2 regions of the Streptomyces sp. NPDC021012 genome follow, and region 2 is predicted to be linked to the other one. Evidence: riboswitches for the same ligand, from Rfam matches in the RefSeq annotation. Region 2 holds a riboswitch; the other holds the start of a gene.
The links. Region 2 has a riboswitch for cyclic di-AMP ahead of ACH4TP_RS22300 (C40 family peptidase). Riboswitches for the same ligand answer to the same signal wherever they lie in the genome.

Region 1: another riboswitch for cyclic di-AMP. It lies ahead of ACH4TP_RS20370 (M23 family metallopeptidase); the one in region 2 lies ahead of ACH4TP_RS22300 (C40 family peptidase).

Annotation. Positions count from the first base shown of each region.
Region 1 covers NZ_JBIRQU010000005.1:602,379-609,585, reverse strand. Annotated here, with positions in the region: gene lhgO (L-2-hydroxyglutarate oxidase) at 92-1,276, shown strand; gene trmB (tRNA (guanosine(46)-N7)-methyltransferase TrmB) at 1,398-2,117, shown strand; gene ACH4TP_RS20380 (PrsW family intramembrane metalloprotease) at 2,253-3,560, shown strand; gene ACH4TP_RS20375 (peptidoglycan-binding protein) at 3,653-4,072, shown strand; gene ACH4TP_RS20370 (M23 family metallopeptidase) at 4,140-5,225, opposite strand; cyclic di-AMP (ydaO/yuaA leader) riboswitch at 5,237-5,384, opposite strand; gene ACH4TP_RS20365 (PP2C family protein-serine/threonine phosphatase) at 5,597-6,799, opposite strand; gene ACH4TP_RS20360 (MFS transporter) at 6,909-7,207, opposite strand, start outside.
Region 2 covers NZ_JBIRQU010000006.1:407,747-414,953, forward strand. Annotated here, with positions in the region: gene ACH4TP_RS22290 (ATP-dependent Clp protease proteolytic subunit) at 1-486, shown strand, start outside; gene ACH4TP_RS22295 (hypothetical protein) at 494-799, shown strand; cyclic di-AMP (ydaO/yuaA leader) riboswitch at 1,200-1,323, shown strand; gene ACH4TP_RS22300 (C40 family peptidase) at 1,326-1,802, shown strand; gene ACH4TP_RS22305 (ATP-binding protein) at 1,869-2,306, opposite strand; gene ACH4TP_RS22310 (8-amino-7-oxononanoate synthase) at 2,477-3,709, opposite strand; gene bioB (biotin synthase BioB) at 3,853-5,088, shown strand; gene ACH4TP_RS22320 (adenosylmethionine--8-amino-7-oxononanoate transaminase) at 5,081-6,361, shown strand; gene bioD (dethiobiotin synthase) at 6,514-7,207, shown strand, end outside.

The DNA of each region.
Region 1 (7,207 bases), on a different contig from region 2:
GCCGCTCCGGCGTGACGCGCGTCCCACAAGGTGGGCGTTTAACGGTGCTGTCAGTGGGCCAGTGCACTATCGGGGGTGGGAGGTGGCGCTGGTGTTTGACTGTGACGTGCTGGTGATCGGCGGTGGGATCGTCGGTCTCTCGACGGCGTACGCGGTGACGCGTGCCGCTCCCGGCACCCGGGTCACGGTCCTGGAGAAGGAGCACGCCCTCGCGCGCCACCAGACCGGGCGCAACAGCGGGGTGATCCACAGCGGGATCTACTACCGGCCGGGCTCGCTCAAGGCGCGGTACGCGGTCGAGGGCGCGGCCGAGATGGTCAAGTTCTGCGCGGAGTGGGGCATCGCGCACGAGGTGACGGGGAAGCTGATCGTCGCCACCACGCGCGAGGAGCTGCCCCGGCTGCACGCGCTCGTGCAGCGCGGCCGGGAGAACGGCATCCCCGTGCGGGAGCTCGGCCCGGCGCAGATCAGCGAGTACGAGCCGCGGGTGCGGGGGCTCGCCGCGATCCACGTCGGCACGACCGGCATCTGCGACTACGGGGCGGTGTCGGAGCGGCTCGCGTCGGCCTCCGGGGCGCGGATCCTGTACGGCGCGGAGGTCACCGTCATCGACCGGCGGCCCTGGGGCGTCGCCGTGCGCACGGCGGACGGGCGCGTGGTGCGGGCGAAGGTCCTGGTCAACTGCGCGGGACTGCACTGCGACCGGATCGCGCGGCTCGCGGGCGACGACCCCGGCATGCGGATCGTCCCCTTCCGGGGGGAGTACTACGAGCTCGCGGACCCCTCCCTGGTCCGGGGCCTGGTCTACCCGGTGCCGGACCCCGCCTTCCCGTTCCTCGGCGTGCACCTGACCCGGGGCATCGACGGCGGCGTCCACATCGGGCCGAACGCGGTCCCGGCGCTCGCGAAGGAGGGGTACGGCTGGTCCGTCGTCCACCCGCGCGAGCTGGGCGCCACCCTGGCCTGGCCCGGCTCCTGGGCCATCGCCCGCGCCCACTGGCGGTACGGCGCCGGAGAACTGCACCGCTCGGTCTCGAAGCGGGCCTTCACCGAGGCGGTCCGCCGGCTGCTCCCCATCGTCCGGGAGTCCGACCTGAGACGGGCCGCCCCGGGCGTGCGGGCCCAGGCGGTGCTGCGCGACGGGACCCTGGTCGACGACTTCCTGTTCCGCGAGGCGGAGCGGACGGTCCACGTCCTGAACGCCCCCTCGCCCGCGGCGACGGCCTCGCTCCCGATCGGGCGCGAGGTGGCCCGCCGGGCCCTGGCGCGGCTGTAGCGCGACGCCGCGCTCCCGGCGCGGTCCCCGTAGACTTGGCCGCATTGTGTCTGAGCAGATCGAGAACAGCCCGCAGCCCGTCGCCGACCCCGGCCAGCCCGTCGCGCGCCGGGGCAGCCGGATGTTCACCCCCGGCGAGGGGCCCATGCCGGATCCCGCCGGGGCCCACCACGAGCGGCGGATCCGGAGCTTCCAGCCGCGCCGCAGCCGCGTCACGTACGGGCAGGCCCAGGCCATGCTGAAGCGGTGGCCCGACTGGGGCTTCGACATCGACGGCAAGCGGGTCCTGGACCTGGGCGAGATGTTCGACGGGCTTCCGGTCGTCCTGGAGATCGGCTTCGGCATGGGCGAGGCGACCGCGCAGATGGCGGCCGCGGACCCGGGCACCGGGATCCTCGCCGTGGACGTGCACACGCCCGGCCAGGGCAATCTGCTCGGTCTCGCCGACCGGAACGGCCTCACCAACGTCCGGGTCGCCAACGGCGACGCGGTCATCCTGCTCCGCGAGATGCTCGGCGACGCGGTCCTCGACGGCTGCCGGGTCTACTTCCCGGACCCGTGGCCCAAGGCCCGCCACCACAAGCGCCGGCTGATCCAGCCCGAGTTCCTCAGCCTCCTCGCGCCGCGCATGAAGCCCGGGGCCGTGCTGCACTGCGCCACGGACTGGGAGGAGTACGCCGTCCAGATGCTGGAGGTGCTCTCCGCGCATCCGGACTACGAGAACACGCAGGCCGACGGCGGCTACGCGCCCCGCCCCGACTTCCGGCCCCTCACCCGCTTCGAGGGGCAGGGGCTCGACAAGGGGCACGTCGTGCACGACCTGCTCTTCCGGCGGAAGTGAACCGGCGGCTCTTCCGGCGGGAGCGACCCGGCTGCTCTTCCGACGGGAGCGACCCGACGGCGGTGACCCGTCGAAGTGACCGAGAGCCGGTAACTTCGTCGACCGCTGTCGGTGGGGGTCGTTAGGGTCGCTCACGTGTCCAACCCCGCCGCCGTCCCGCACCGGGACACCGAGGAGCCGGCCTTCCCCGCCGCCGCCGACCGATCCCAGTGGCGCTACCGGCCGCGCCGGGCCTTCTGGCGCAGCCGGCTGGTCCGGGCGGTCGCCCTCGTCACGCTGCTCGCGCTCTGCGCCCTGGTGATCCTGGCGCTGGTCCGCGAGCAGACCGGCACGCAGGGCTTCCTCGTCGGTCTGGGCCTCGCCGTGCTTCCCGTACCGCTGCTCATGGCGGCGTTCCGCTGGCTCGACCGGGTCGAGCCGGGCCCCTGGAAGAACCTGCTGTTCGCGTTCGCCTGGGGCGCCTTCGCCGCCGCGCTCGTCGCGATCCTGGCGAACTCCTTCGCGGTCCGCTGGATCGCCACGGCCACGGCCGATCCGGACTCCGCCGACAACCTCGGGGCCACCGTCATCGCCCCGGTGGTGGAGGAGAGCGCGAAGGCGGCCGCGGTCCTGCTGCTGTTCCTCTTCCGCCGGAAGGACTTCGGCGGTCTCGTCGACGGCGTCGTGTTCGCCGGTTTCACCGCGACCGGCTTCGCCTTCACCGAGAACATCCTCTATCTCGGCAACGCCTTCGGCGAGGACCAGGAGTTCGGCGCCTCCGGCCTGGGCTCGGTGACCGCCGCGACCTTCTTCGTACGGGCCGTGATGTCGCCGTTCGCGCATCCGCTGTTCACCGTGCTCACCGGCATCGGCTTCGGTCTCGCCGCCCTCGCGCCGCGCGGGAAGCGGCTGCGCCGGGTGCTGCTGCCGCTGGCGGGGCTGCTGCTCGCGATGAGCCTGCACGCCGCGTGGAACGGCTCGGCCACCTTCGGCGGCCCGCTGGCCTTCTACGCGGTGTACGGGGTGCTCATGGTCCCGGCCTTCGGCCTGCTGACCTGGCTGGCGGTGTGGAGCCGGCAGCGCGAGCTGCGCACGATATCCGGGGAGCTCCCGGCGTACGCGGCGGCCGGCTGGCTCGCCCCCGCGGAGCCGCTCGCGCTGTCGTCGATGCGGGCCCGGAAGACGGCCCGCGCGTTCGCCGCGCGGACCTACGGAGCGCCGGCCGCGCGGGCGGTCGGCGAGTACGAGTCCTTCGCGACGACCCTGGCGTTCCTGCGGGACCGGGCCCGGCGCGGCGCGGCGGGGCCCGACTTCCCGGCCCGGGAGCAGGAGCTGCTGCACCACCTGTGGCAGCGCCGCGAGGTCGCCTCCCCCGCGCTCACGTACGCGGCGCGGGCGACGGGCCGGGTCTGGGCGCCGCCGCAGTACCGGGACTACGACGGCTACAACCCGTACCGCCGCTGACGCCGGTTTCCCGGGACGTCCCACGGCCCCACGGGCTCCGGTCGCACGGTACCGTCGTCCTCGCAAGATCGTTTCAGAACGGGGAGACGCACGTGTTCAAGAAGATCGTGGCCAAGGCGGGTCTCGCGCTGGGTACGGCGGCGCTGGTCGTCGGGGCGACCGGCGGTCCGGCCGGCGCCGTCGAGGGGGCCGGTTACGTCGGCGGCGGTTACTCCAACAGCGGTGCGGGCGTCTGGTGCGCCCAGCACCTGGCGAACGACATCGCCCGGAAGGCCGGGGACCGCGCGCTGATCTCGGAGGACAGCCAGTGGGGGCCGCAGACCAAGGCCCAGATCGTCTGGCTGCAGAGCCGTCTCGGCCTCAAGGCCGACGGCATCGTCGGCCCCGAGACGGGCAACTGGCTGCTCTACCTCGGTGACCAGTACTACGGCGGCAAGAGCGGTTACTGCTACTGGAACCTGCCGAGCGACTGGCGTCTCGGGGGCATGTACGTCCCCACCGAGCTCACCTGATCCGGAGTGGCGACGGCGCCCCCGGTCCGGCATCCGCCGGGCCGGGGGCGCCGTTCCGTTCGGGTCCTCAGGGGTTCAGGCCCTTGGAGCGGAGCCAGGCCGCCGGGTCGATGCCGTCGCCGCCGGCGGTGTGGACCTCCATGTGGAGGTGGGCGCCGGTGACGTTGCCGGTGGCGCCGACGCGGCCGATGGTCTCGCCGGTGCCGACGGTCTGGCCGGCGCTGACCAGCATGGAGGAGAGGTGGCAGTACCAGACCTCGGTGCCGTCCTCCAGCTCCAGGACGATGCGGTAGCCGTAGGAGCCGGACCAGCCGGCCGACTTCACGGTGGCACCGTGGACCGCCTTGAGCGGGGTGCCCGTGGGGGCGGCGAAGTCGAGGCCGGTGTGGAAGCCGGAGGACCACATCGAGCCGGACTGCATGTAGGTGGCGGTGAGGGTGTACGAGGAGACCGGCAGCGAGTAGCTGGCGGCGAGCTGGGCGAGGCGCTCGGCCTCGGCCGCCTCGGCCTTCGCCTTGGCCTCCGCTTCCGCCTTGGCCTTGGCTTCGGCCTCCGCCTTGGCCTTCGCCTCGGCGGCCTCCTTCTCCGCGGCGGCTTCCTTGGCCTTGGCCTCCGCGGCGGCCTTCTCGGCCGCGGCCTTCTCGACGGCGGCCTTCTCGGCGGCGTCGGCGGAGGCCTGCTGCTGCTCGGCCTGCTGGAGGATGCGGGCGCGCAGGGCCTCGCCCGCGGCGGGGGCGGAGGCGGTCCGCTCCTCGGCCGGGGCGGTGTAGGTGGCGGAGGTGAGCGGGTTCGCCTCGGCCTGGGCGGCGGGCGCGCTCTCCTCTTCGGGGAGGAGGTCGCCGACGCCGGGGAGGTCGTGGGCGTCCGGCAGGTTCAGGTCCGGGAGGTCCGGCAGGGATATCGCCACCGGGGGCTTCTCCTGCGCGGTGGCGAGGCCGCCCGCGCCGACGGCGGCGATCACGCCGACGCCGAGGACGGTGGAGGAGCGGGCGAAGTTGGAGCGCTGCTTGACGACCCGGTGCCGGCCGCCGGAGCGGCTCTCGGCGCGCAGGGAGCCCTCGGTGGGGTTCCACTCGGTGTCCGGGGCGGAGGGAGCCGCACCACCACCGAAGGCGTCGAAGGGGGCTTCGGGTGCGGGAGTGTTGGACGCCACGGGGGCGCGCTCCTTTCCTTCCGTCTCGCCTACCGGGTTAGCTGACGGGTTCGGAGCGGGAAGGTCTCCTACGGGCACGCTCGCACGGGTGCGAAGGGGCCCGATTCACCCCAAGTGGTGGTTCCCCGGTTCCTTTTCAGGATTCGGCGCGTGCGCACGGTGCCGCCTCTTGCGACGGCTGGGACGACCGCGCTGCGTTATCGAACGTTAATAGACAGGGGGTCCCGATTCCAAGCCGTTCCTCTTGATCATTCATTGAATTGTGGGGCTATCGCCCGAGTTGACCCCCCTTCAGCAAGGCCTTCGGTGGATTCCGCGAAACCCCCGCGATCTGACGTTATGTCAATTGTTATCGCAGTGATACCCTTCGACTACGACCGGTGACCGGGCCCGCCCGGCGGCACCACCGGCATCGTCCGGCGCCGCTCGGGCTGCCCCGTCGCCGGGCGGCTCACCGCGAGCAGCGCCATGTCGTCCGTCGACCCGCCGCCCGTGTGGAGCCGTACGTCGTCCACGAGCGCGTCGAGCAGCTCCTCGGGTCCCGGGAAGATCCGCCCGGCGAGCCGCGCCGCCGGATCGTAGAAGACGCCCCGCGCGTTCCGCGCCTCCGAGAGGCCGTCCGTGTAGAAGAGCAGCGTCGCGCCCGGCGGGAACGGCCGCGCCTCGGCCCGGTCCGGCCACGCCGCCAGCTCGCCCATGCCGAGCGGCAGCGCCGCCTCGCCCGGCTCCAGGAGGTCCAGGCGCCCGTCCCCGTACAGCAGCAGCGGCGGCGGGTGCCCGCGGTTGACGACCCGTACGAAACCGCCGAAGGTCCCGCCGCCGTCGCCGCGCGGGATCTCGGCCAGGACGGCGGTGGTGAACCCCTCGAAGGAGTCGAGGTCGTCCCGGCGCATGCCCTCCCGGGCAAGGGCCCGCTCCAGGCGCCGCGCCACGCCCTCCAGGGTCCGCTCCGTCTCGGCCGCCTCCCGGAAGGCGCCGATGACGACGGCGACGGCCTCGACCGCCTCCATCCCCTTGCCCCGGACGTCCCCGACCACGAGCCGCACCCCGTGCGGGGTGTCCTGGACCGCGAACAGGTCACCGCCGATGAACGCGTCGGCCTGCGCCGCCTCGTACCGCGCCGCGCACTGCAGCCCGCCTATCCGCTCGGCGGGCATCGGCAGCACCGCCTTCTGCGCGGCCTCCGCGATGACCCGCGCCGAGGCGAGGCGCTCGCCGCTGCGGCGCACGACCCGGTTGATGAGGAGGGCGAGCGCGGAGACGGTGAGGACGGTCAGGGTCTCGGTGAGGGACGCGACCTCGTCGACGGTGCCGTTGTAGGAGTGCAGCCCGACCGAGGCGAGGACGGCGGCGATCCCGGTGAGCAGGGTCGTGAGCAGGGAGAAGAAGGGCGCGGCGATCAGCGGGGCGGCGGAGAAGAGCGGCGCCGCCGTGTACTCGGGCGGTGTCGCCAGGTCGAAGGCGACACCGCCCACGATGATCAGCGGGGGCAGCGCGCGGATGAAGCGGCGGACGCCGCCGTACTCGGGGCGTTCCCCGCCCCGCCGTCCGCCGTCCGCCGCTCCTGGCCCCACCTGTGCTCTCCCTGCCCGGTCCGCCCCGCCGCGGTCCGCACCGCGCCCTCCCAGGGTGGCCGCCGCCGCCCGGGGCGGCGACTCCCGCGGGGCCGACTGGCGTACGGGATCAGCCCCTGGTCACCGCCGCCCCCGCCGCCAGCCGGCCGCCCCGGGCGAGCAGGGCCATCGCCGCCGCGCACACCAGGCCCACCGCGCACAGCACGAGCCACGGCGCCGCCGACCAGCCGGTGACGTCGAGGAGCGCGCCGGTCCCCAGGTTCCCGAGGGTGATGCCGACCCCGCACACGGTGTTGTAGAGCCCGTAGTGGGTGGCCACCCAGCGCCCCCGGGACAGGGCGACGACGGTGTCCATCTCGTACGGGTAGAGCACCGCGTTCGCCACGGACAGGACCGCCGCGCACAGCA
Region 2 (7,207 bases):
AACGACGTCATCGCCCAGTTCCTGCACCTCGACCACGCCTCCCCCGGACAGGACATCGCGCTCTACATCAACTCCCCCGGCGGCTCGATCAGCGCCATGACCGCGATCCACGACACGATGCGGACGCTCTCCTGCGACGTGGAGACCACCTGTCTCGGCCAGGCCGGGTCCACCGCCGCCGTGCTGCTCGCCGCCGGAGCCCCCGGCAAGCGGCTCGTCCTGCCCGGCGCCCGGATCACCCTCCGGCAGCCCGCCATGGACGAACCCCTCCAGGGGCAGCCGAGCGACCTCGACATCCACGCGCGCGAACTCCTCCGGCTGCGCGCCCTGGTGGCCGGGATGCTCACCGAGTACACCGGGCAGGAGCGCGAGCGGATCGACTCCGACATCGACCGCCTCACCGTCCTGGACGCGCCGGCGGCCGTCGCGTACGGGCTCGTGGACCACGTGATCACGAGCCGGCGCGACGCCGGCGCGGCCCGGTGAGCCGGCCGTGGTGCCCGAGCTGCCGCCGCTGCCCGCGCTGACGCGGGCCGAGGGCGAGCTGATCGACGCCTACCTCGAAGTCGTCGACCTCCTTGGGAAGATCAACCCATCCAGGGGTACGCATACCTATGGGGCGCTGCGCGCGGCGCAGGCCCTGGTGGGACGTGCGGAGGCCTTGCGCGAGGCTCTGACGCTCATGCATATGCGGGGTGAGAGCGAGGTGCATGCGGAGACCCTGGCGCGCGCCCTGCGGGTGTTGGACGGGGAGCGGCGCGCCGATCGCGTCACCGTTCCCCGGGCACGGGCGAGTTGACATTCCGGCATGTCGTGTCGAGGTCCGGTCGGCCGACACGGATCGCAGAATCGCTCCCTCGTTCGGCGTAGTCGACGAGTCGACATATGTGCCGGGTGAGTTGCGCAACAGGTGTACGCATTTGGCGGAATGGGGCGTTCCACCCCTGGTGCGGGGCTCGTCGGCCCCACCTCAAGTGATCACGAAAGCACCCTGTCCACCCGATTGGATCAGTCGTGAGGAGCCTCACATATCGCCGTTTCAGCTCGGATTTCGCCCCGGGTGTGGGTCAAGATCCCTGTCGACGACAAGCCCCCGCCATCCGAGGCGGGGCGGTCCGGGCGGACGCCGAGTCCTGCCGCTGTCCCGGACGTCTGGTCGACAGGAGTGGATCGGCAGGAGTGGAGGACCCGAGCAGTACGGGACGTACGCGCTGTTTCTCGCAGCGGGGCCGTCCCTTGGGGTGAAGCCGCAACCGCGGCCGGGCATCTTCGCCAGCCCGAACCCGACAGGTCATCCTTCGCAGGCGGCTGACGAAGGGTTGCGCATGACTGCGCAGATGCACGTCCCGTCCCTGCTGTCCCGGGCCGGAGCCGTCTCGGCTCTCACCCTCGCCGCCGTCGGCGGCACGTTGCTCGCACCAGGTGCGGCACCCGAGGCCCAGGCAGCCACCACATACGCGAACAAGGCACTGAGCGTCGCCGCGTCCAAGAAGGGAGCCCCGTACCGGTACGGGAGCGCCGGACCCACCAGGTTCGACTGCTCCGGTCTGACGCTCTACGCGTACAAGCAGGCGGGCAAGTCGCTGCCCCGCACCGCGCAGCAGCAGTACAACAAGACCCGGCACATCTCCGCGTCCAGCAGACAGAAGGGGGACCTGGTCTTCTTCCACTCCGGCGGGAGCGTCTACCACGTGGGCATCTACGCCGGAAGCGGCAAGATCTGGCACTCGCCCAAGACGGGATCCTGGGTGAAGCTCGACAGGATCTGGACGTCGAAGGTCTACTACGGACGCGTCCGCTGACGCCCACCGGGCACTGAGCCCGCCCCAGGGGTGCGGTGGCGCCGCCGCACCCCTGCGTCGGGTCTTCTATGCGTACGAGGCCGCCGCGGGGGCCCACGGGAGGGTGATCCAGACCGTCTTGCCTCCCTCCTCGGTCGGTGTGACCGAGAGGCGGCCGCCCGCCTCCGCCGCCAGGGAGCGGATGATGACCATGCCCCGGCCGTTGTCCTGCTGGACCGCCGCCGGGAGCCGTCGGGGCCAGCGCGGATGGCTGTCGGTGACGCCGATGTGGAGGCGCTCCTCGCGCTCCAGACGGATGTCGACCGTGAAGGTGGGCGACTGCCCGAAGGTGTGCAGGACGGCGTTGGTGGCGAGTTCCGAGACCATCAGGCGGATCGCGTCCGCCAGGTCCCCGGCGTCGTCGAGGCCCCATCCGTCGAGGACCTCCGCGACGTACCGCCGGGCCGTGGGGACCGACGCGGGATCGCTCGGCAGCGTGACGGATGCTTCCTGGTGGTCTGCCATGGCGACGCTGTCCCTTTCCCGCCGGGGCTCCGGCCCCGGATCGCGCTTCGCGTCAGAGTGCCATCGATCGTGCCGCCCCGGCAGGCGTTCCACCAAGATATGTCCCCATCTGTCGCCCGAAGCGGTGAACTCTGCGGTCCGTGGCCGCCCTTGGGGCTCCGGACGGTCCGTCAGGCCTTCGGCGCGGTCCGCAGGATCGTTTCGACCGCGCATGCGATCTCCGCGTCCGTCAGATCGGCCCGCGCGGTGAGCCGCAGCCGCGAGATGCCGTCGGGGACGGACGGGGGCCGGAAGCAGCCGACCGCCAGTCCCTGTTCGCGGCAGTCCGCCGCCCAGCGCAGCGCCGCCTCCGGGGAGGGCGCGTGCACCGAGACGACGGCCGCGTCGGGCCGGGCCGCGGTGAGTCCGGCGTCCGTGAGCAGCCGGTGCAGGGTGGTGGCGACCGTACGGGCCCGCTCGGCGAGGCCCGGTTCGGCGGCGATCAGGCGCAGGCTGGCGAGCGCGCCGCCCGCGGCGGCCGGGGCGAGGCCGGTGTCGAAGATGAAGGTGCGGGCCGCGTTCACCAGGTGTTCGATCACCCGGGCCGGGCCGAGGACGGCGCCGCCCTGGCTGCCCAGGGACTTGGAGAGCGTGAGGGTGGCGACGACGTCCTCGTCGCCCGCGAGCCCGGCCCCGTGCAGGGCGCCCCGGCCGCCCTCGCCCAGGACGCCGAAGCCGTGGGCGTCGTCGACGACGAGCCCGGCGCCGTGCGCGCGGCAGGCCTCGGCGAGCTCCGGGAGCGGGGCCTTGTCGCCGTCGACGGAGAAGACGGAGTCGCTGACGACCAGGGCCCGCCGCCCCGGGTGCGCGTCCAGGGTCTTGGCGACGGCCTCGGCGTCGCCGTGCGGGACGACGACGGCCTCGGCGCGCGCCAGGCGGCAACCGTCCACGATCGAGGCGTGGTTGGCGGCGTCGGAGACGATCAGGGAGTCCCGGCCGCCGAGCGCGGTGAGCGCGGCGAGGTTCGCGGTGTAGCCGGAGGAGAAGACGAGGGCCGCCTCGAAACCGCAGAAATCGGCGAGTTCGCGCTCCAGGCGGGTGTGCAGCCGGGTGGTGCCGGTGACGAGCCGCGAGCCGGTGGCGCCGGCGCCCCAGCGCCGGGCCGCGTCCGCCGCCGCCTCGGTGACCTCGGGGCGGCGGGTGAGGCCGAGGTAGTCGTTGCCCGCCAGGTCCAGGAGGTCCGACTCGGCCGCCCGGGGCCGCAGCGTCCGGACGAGCCCGGCCTCGGCCCGGCGGCGCGCCTCTGCCTCGGTCCAGTCGAAGGCGGTGCGGCGCGGGCCCGCGGCCCCCACGTCGTCGGCGCTCGGGCCCGTGGCCCGCGCGTCCTCGGCGCCCGCGGCGCGTACGTCCTCGTCCCGTGGCATGCGGCGATCCTTTTGTAGGCAGCGCACAGACCCTAACCGCAGGACGCGGAGGCCGGGGTGTGGTCATCCACACACCTCTATCGGGGCCGTTTGTTCGGATCCTCCTTGGCCCGGGGGCGGGCGGTAGGCAAGGATCAGCGGTTATGGACCTGCTGAACACGCTGGTGGAGAAGGGGCTGCGGCGCGAGCTGCCGACCCGTGAAGAAGCGCTCGCCGTCCTGGCGACCTCCGACGACGAACTGCTCGATGTGGTGGCGGCCGCCGGCAAGGTGCGCCGTCAGTGGTTCGGGCGGCGGGTGAAGCTCAACTACCTGGTCAACCTGAAGTCCGGTCTCTGTCCCGAGGACTGCTCGTACTGCTCGCAGCGGCTCGGCTCGAAGGCCGAGATCCTCAAGTACACCTGGCTGAAGCCGGACGAGGCCTCGCAGGCCGCGGCGGCGGGTGTCGCGGGCGGCGCCAAGCGGGTCTGCCTGGTGGCCAGCGGCCGCGGTCCGACGGACCGGGACGTGGAGCGCGTCGGGAAGACGATCGAGGCGATCAAGGAGCAGAACGAGGGCATCGAGGTGTGCGCCTGCCTCGGTCTGCTCTCCGACGGCCAGGCGGAGCGGCTGCGGGAGGCCGGCGCCGACGCGTACAACCACAACCTGAACACCTCCGAGGCCACGTACGGGGACATCACCAAGACCCACACGTACGCGGACCGCGTGGACACCGTGCAGAAGGCGCACGCCGCCGGTCTGTCGGCCTGCTCGGGTCTGATCGCGGGCATGGGCGAGACCGACGAGGACCTCGTCGACGTCGTGTACGCGCTGCGCGAGCTCGACTCCGACTCGGTGCCGGTCAACTTCCTGATCCCCTTCGAGGGCACCCCGCTCGCCAAGGAGTGGAACCTCACCCCGCAGCGCTGCCTGCGGATCCTCGCGATGGTCCGGTTCGTCTGCCCCGACGTCGAGGTGCGGATCGCGGGCGGCCGCGAGGTGCACCTGCGCTCGATGCAGCCGCTGGCGCTGAACATCGCGAACTCGATCTTCCTCGGCGACTACCTGACCAGCGAGGGCCAGGCCGGCCAGGCCGACCTGGACATGATCGCGGACGCGGGCTTCGAGGTGGAGGGCGCCGGCACGACCACGCTGCCGAAGCACCGCGCGGACGCGCTCGCGGCGGCGGGCGCGACGGGCGGCTGCGGCTCGGCGGCCTCGGCGGGCTGCGGCTCTGAGGCCTCCGCGGAAGGCGCGGGCTGCGGCTCGCACGCGGAGGGCGGCGGCTGCGGCCCCTGCGGCGGCCACGCGGCGCCCGTGCGCACCTCGGACGAGGCCCGCACCGACCTGGTGGCCGTGCGCCGCCGCGGCGCCGGGACGGACCTCGCGCCGAATGCGTAACGACGAACTCCTCGCCCTGGACCGGGCGCACGTCTGGCATCCGTACGGCCCCATGCCGGGCCGTACGGAGCCGCTGGTCATCGAGTCCGCCTCCGGTGTACGTCTCCGGCTGGCCGAACCCGTGCACGGCCAGGCCGAGTTGATCGACGGCATGTCCTCGTGGTGGTCGGCGCTGCACGGCTACAACCACCCCGTGCTCAACGAGGCGGCGCACGACCAGTTGGGCCGGATGAGCCACGTCATGTTCGGCGGGCTCACCCACGAGCCGGCCGTCCGGCTCGCCACCCGGCTGGTCGAGATCACCCCCGAACCGCTCCAGCACGTCTTCCTCAGCGACTCCGGCTCGGTCTCCGTCGAGGTCGCGGCCAAGATGTGCCTGCAGTACTGGCGCTCGGTGGGCAGGCCGGGCAAGCAGCTCCTGATGACCTGGCGCGGCGGCTACCACGGCGACACCTGGCAGCCGATGTCCCTGTGCGACCCCGAGGGCGGGATGCACGAGCTGTGGTCGGGCGTGCTCCAGCGCCAGGTCTTCGTCGACGCGCCGCCGGTCACGTACGAGGAGTCGTACGCCCGGATGCTGCGGGAGCAGATCGCTCTCCACGCGGACGAGGTCGCCGCGGTGATCGTGGAGCCGGTGGTGCAGAACGCGGGCGGGATGCGGTTCCACCCGCCCGAGTACCTGCGCGTCCTCCGCGAGGCGTGCGACGAGCACGGTGTGCTCCTGGTCTTCGACGAGATCGCGACCGGCTTCGGCCGTACGGGCACGCTGTTCGGCGCCGACCAGGCCGGCGTCTCGCCCGACGTGATGTGCGTGGGCAAGGCGCTGACCGGCGGTTACCTGTCGATGGCGGCCACGCTCTGCACGACGGAGATCGCCGAGGGCATCTCGCGCGGCGAGGTTCCCGTCCTGGCGCACGGGCCGACCTTCATGGGCAATCCGCTGGCCTCGGCGGTGGCCTGCGCGTCGATCGACCTGCTGATGTCCCAGGACTGGGCGCTGGAGGTCAAGCGCATCGAGACGGGACTCCGCGACGGGCTCGCCCCCGCCGCGGACCTCCCCGGCGTCCGCGACGTCCGCGTCCTCGGCGCCATCGGCGTCGTCCAGCTCGACCACGACGTCGACATGGCCGCGGCCACGGAGGCGGCGGTCCGGGCGGGCGTGTGGCTGCGCCCGTTCCGCGACCTGATCTACACGATGCCGCCGTACGTGACGGGCGACGAGGACCTGGCCCGCATCTGCGCGGCGGTGAGGGCGGCGGCGCAGGCGGGCTGACGCCGTTGCGGCGGGGCGCTTTCCGTTGTGGGCAATCGTTCCGCGGGGCGGAACGGGTGGGCACAACGGAACGGCGCCCCTGCCGGCGCCAGAGGCTTCCGCGCCCGAACCCGCATCCTGTGCAACCCGCACCGAACAAGGAAGGACGCCCCATGGGCATCATCGTCGTGACCGGCACCGGCACGGAGATCGGCAAGACCATCGTCACCGCGGCCGTGGCGGCCGTCGCCACGGCCGCGGGACGGTCGGTGGCCGTGCTCAAGCCCGCCCAGACCGGCGTCACCCCCGACGAGCAGGGCGACGCCGACGAGGTCGTACGCCTCTCCGGCGCCACGACCTCGGCCGAGCTCGGCCGTTTCCCGGAGCCCCTGGCCCCGGGGACGGCCGCCCGGCGGGCCGGGCTCGCGCCGATCGGGCCCCGGGAGGTCGCCGAGGCCGCCCGGAAGCTCGCCGAGGAGCACGACCTGGTGCTCGTGGAGGGCGCGGGCGGCCTGCTCGTCCGCTTCGACGAGGAGGGCGGCACCCTCGCCGACGCGGCCGCGTTGCTCGGCGCGCCGGTCCTGGTGGTGGTCCCGGCCGGTCTGGGGACGCTCAACCCGACGGCCCTGACGGCCGAGGCACTGCGGGCGCGCGGGATCGAGCAGCTCGGCGTGGTCGTGGGCAGCTGGCCGGACGCGCCGGACCTGGCGGCGCGCTGCAACCTCGCGGACCTGCCGAAGGAGGCGGGCGCCCCGCTGCTCGGGGCCGTACCGGAGGGTTCGGGGGCGCTGGACCCGGCGGCGTTCCGGGCGGCGGCGGGCGGCTGGCTGGCGCCGGAGCTCGGCGGCAGCTGGGACGCCGGGGCCT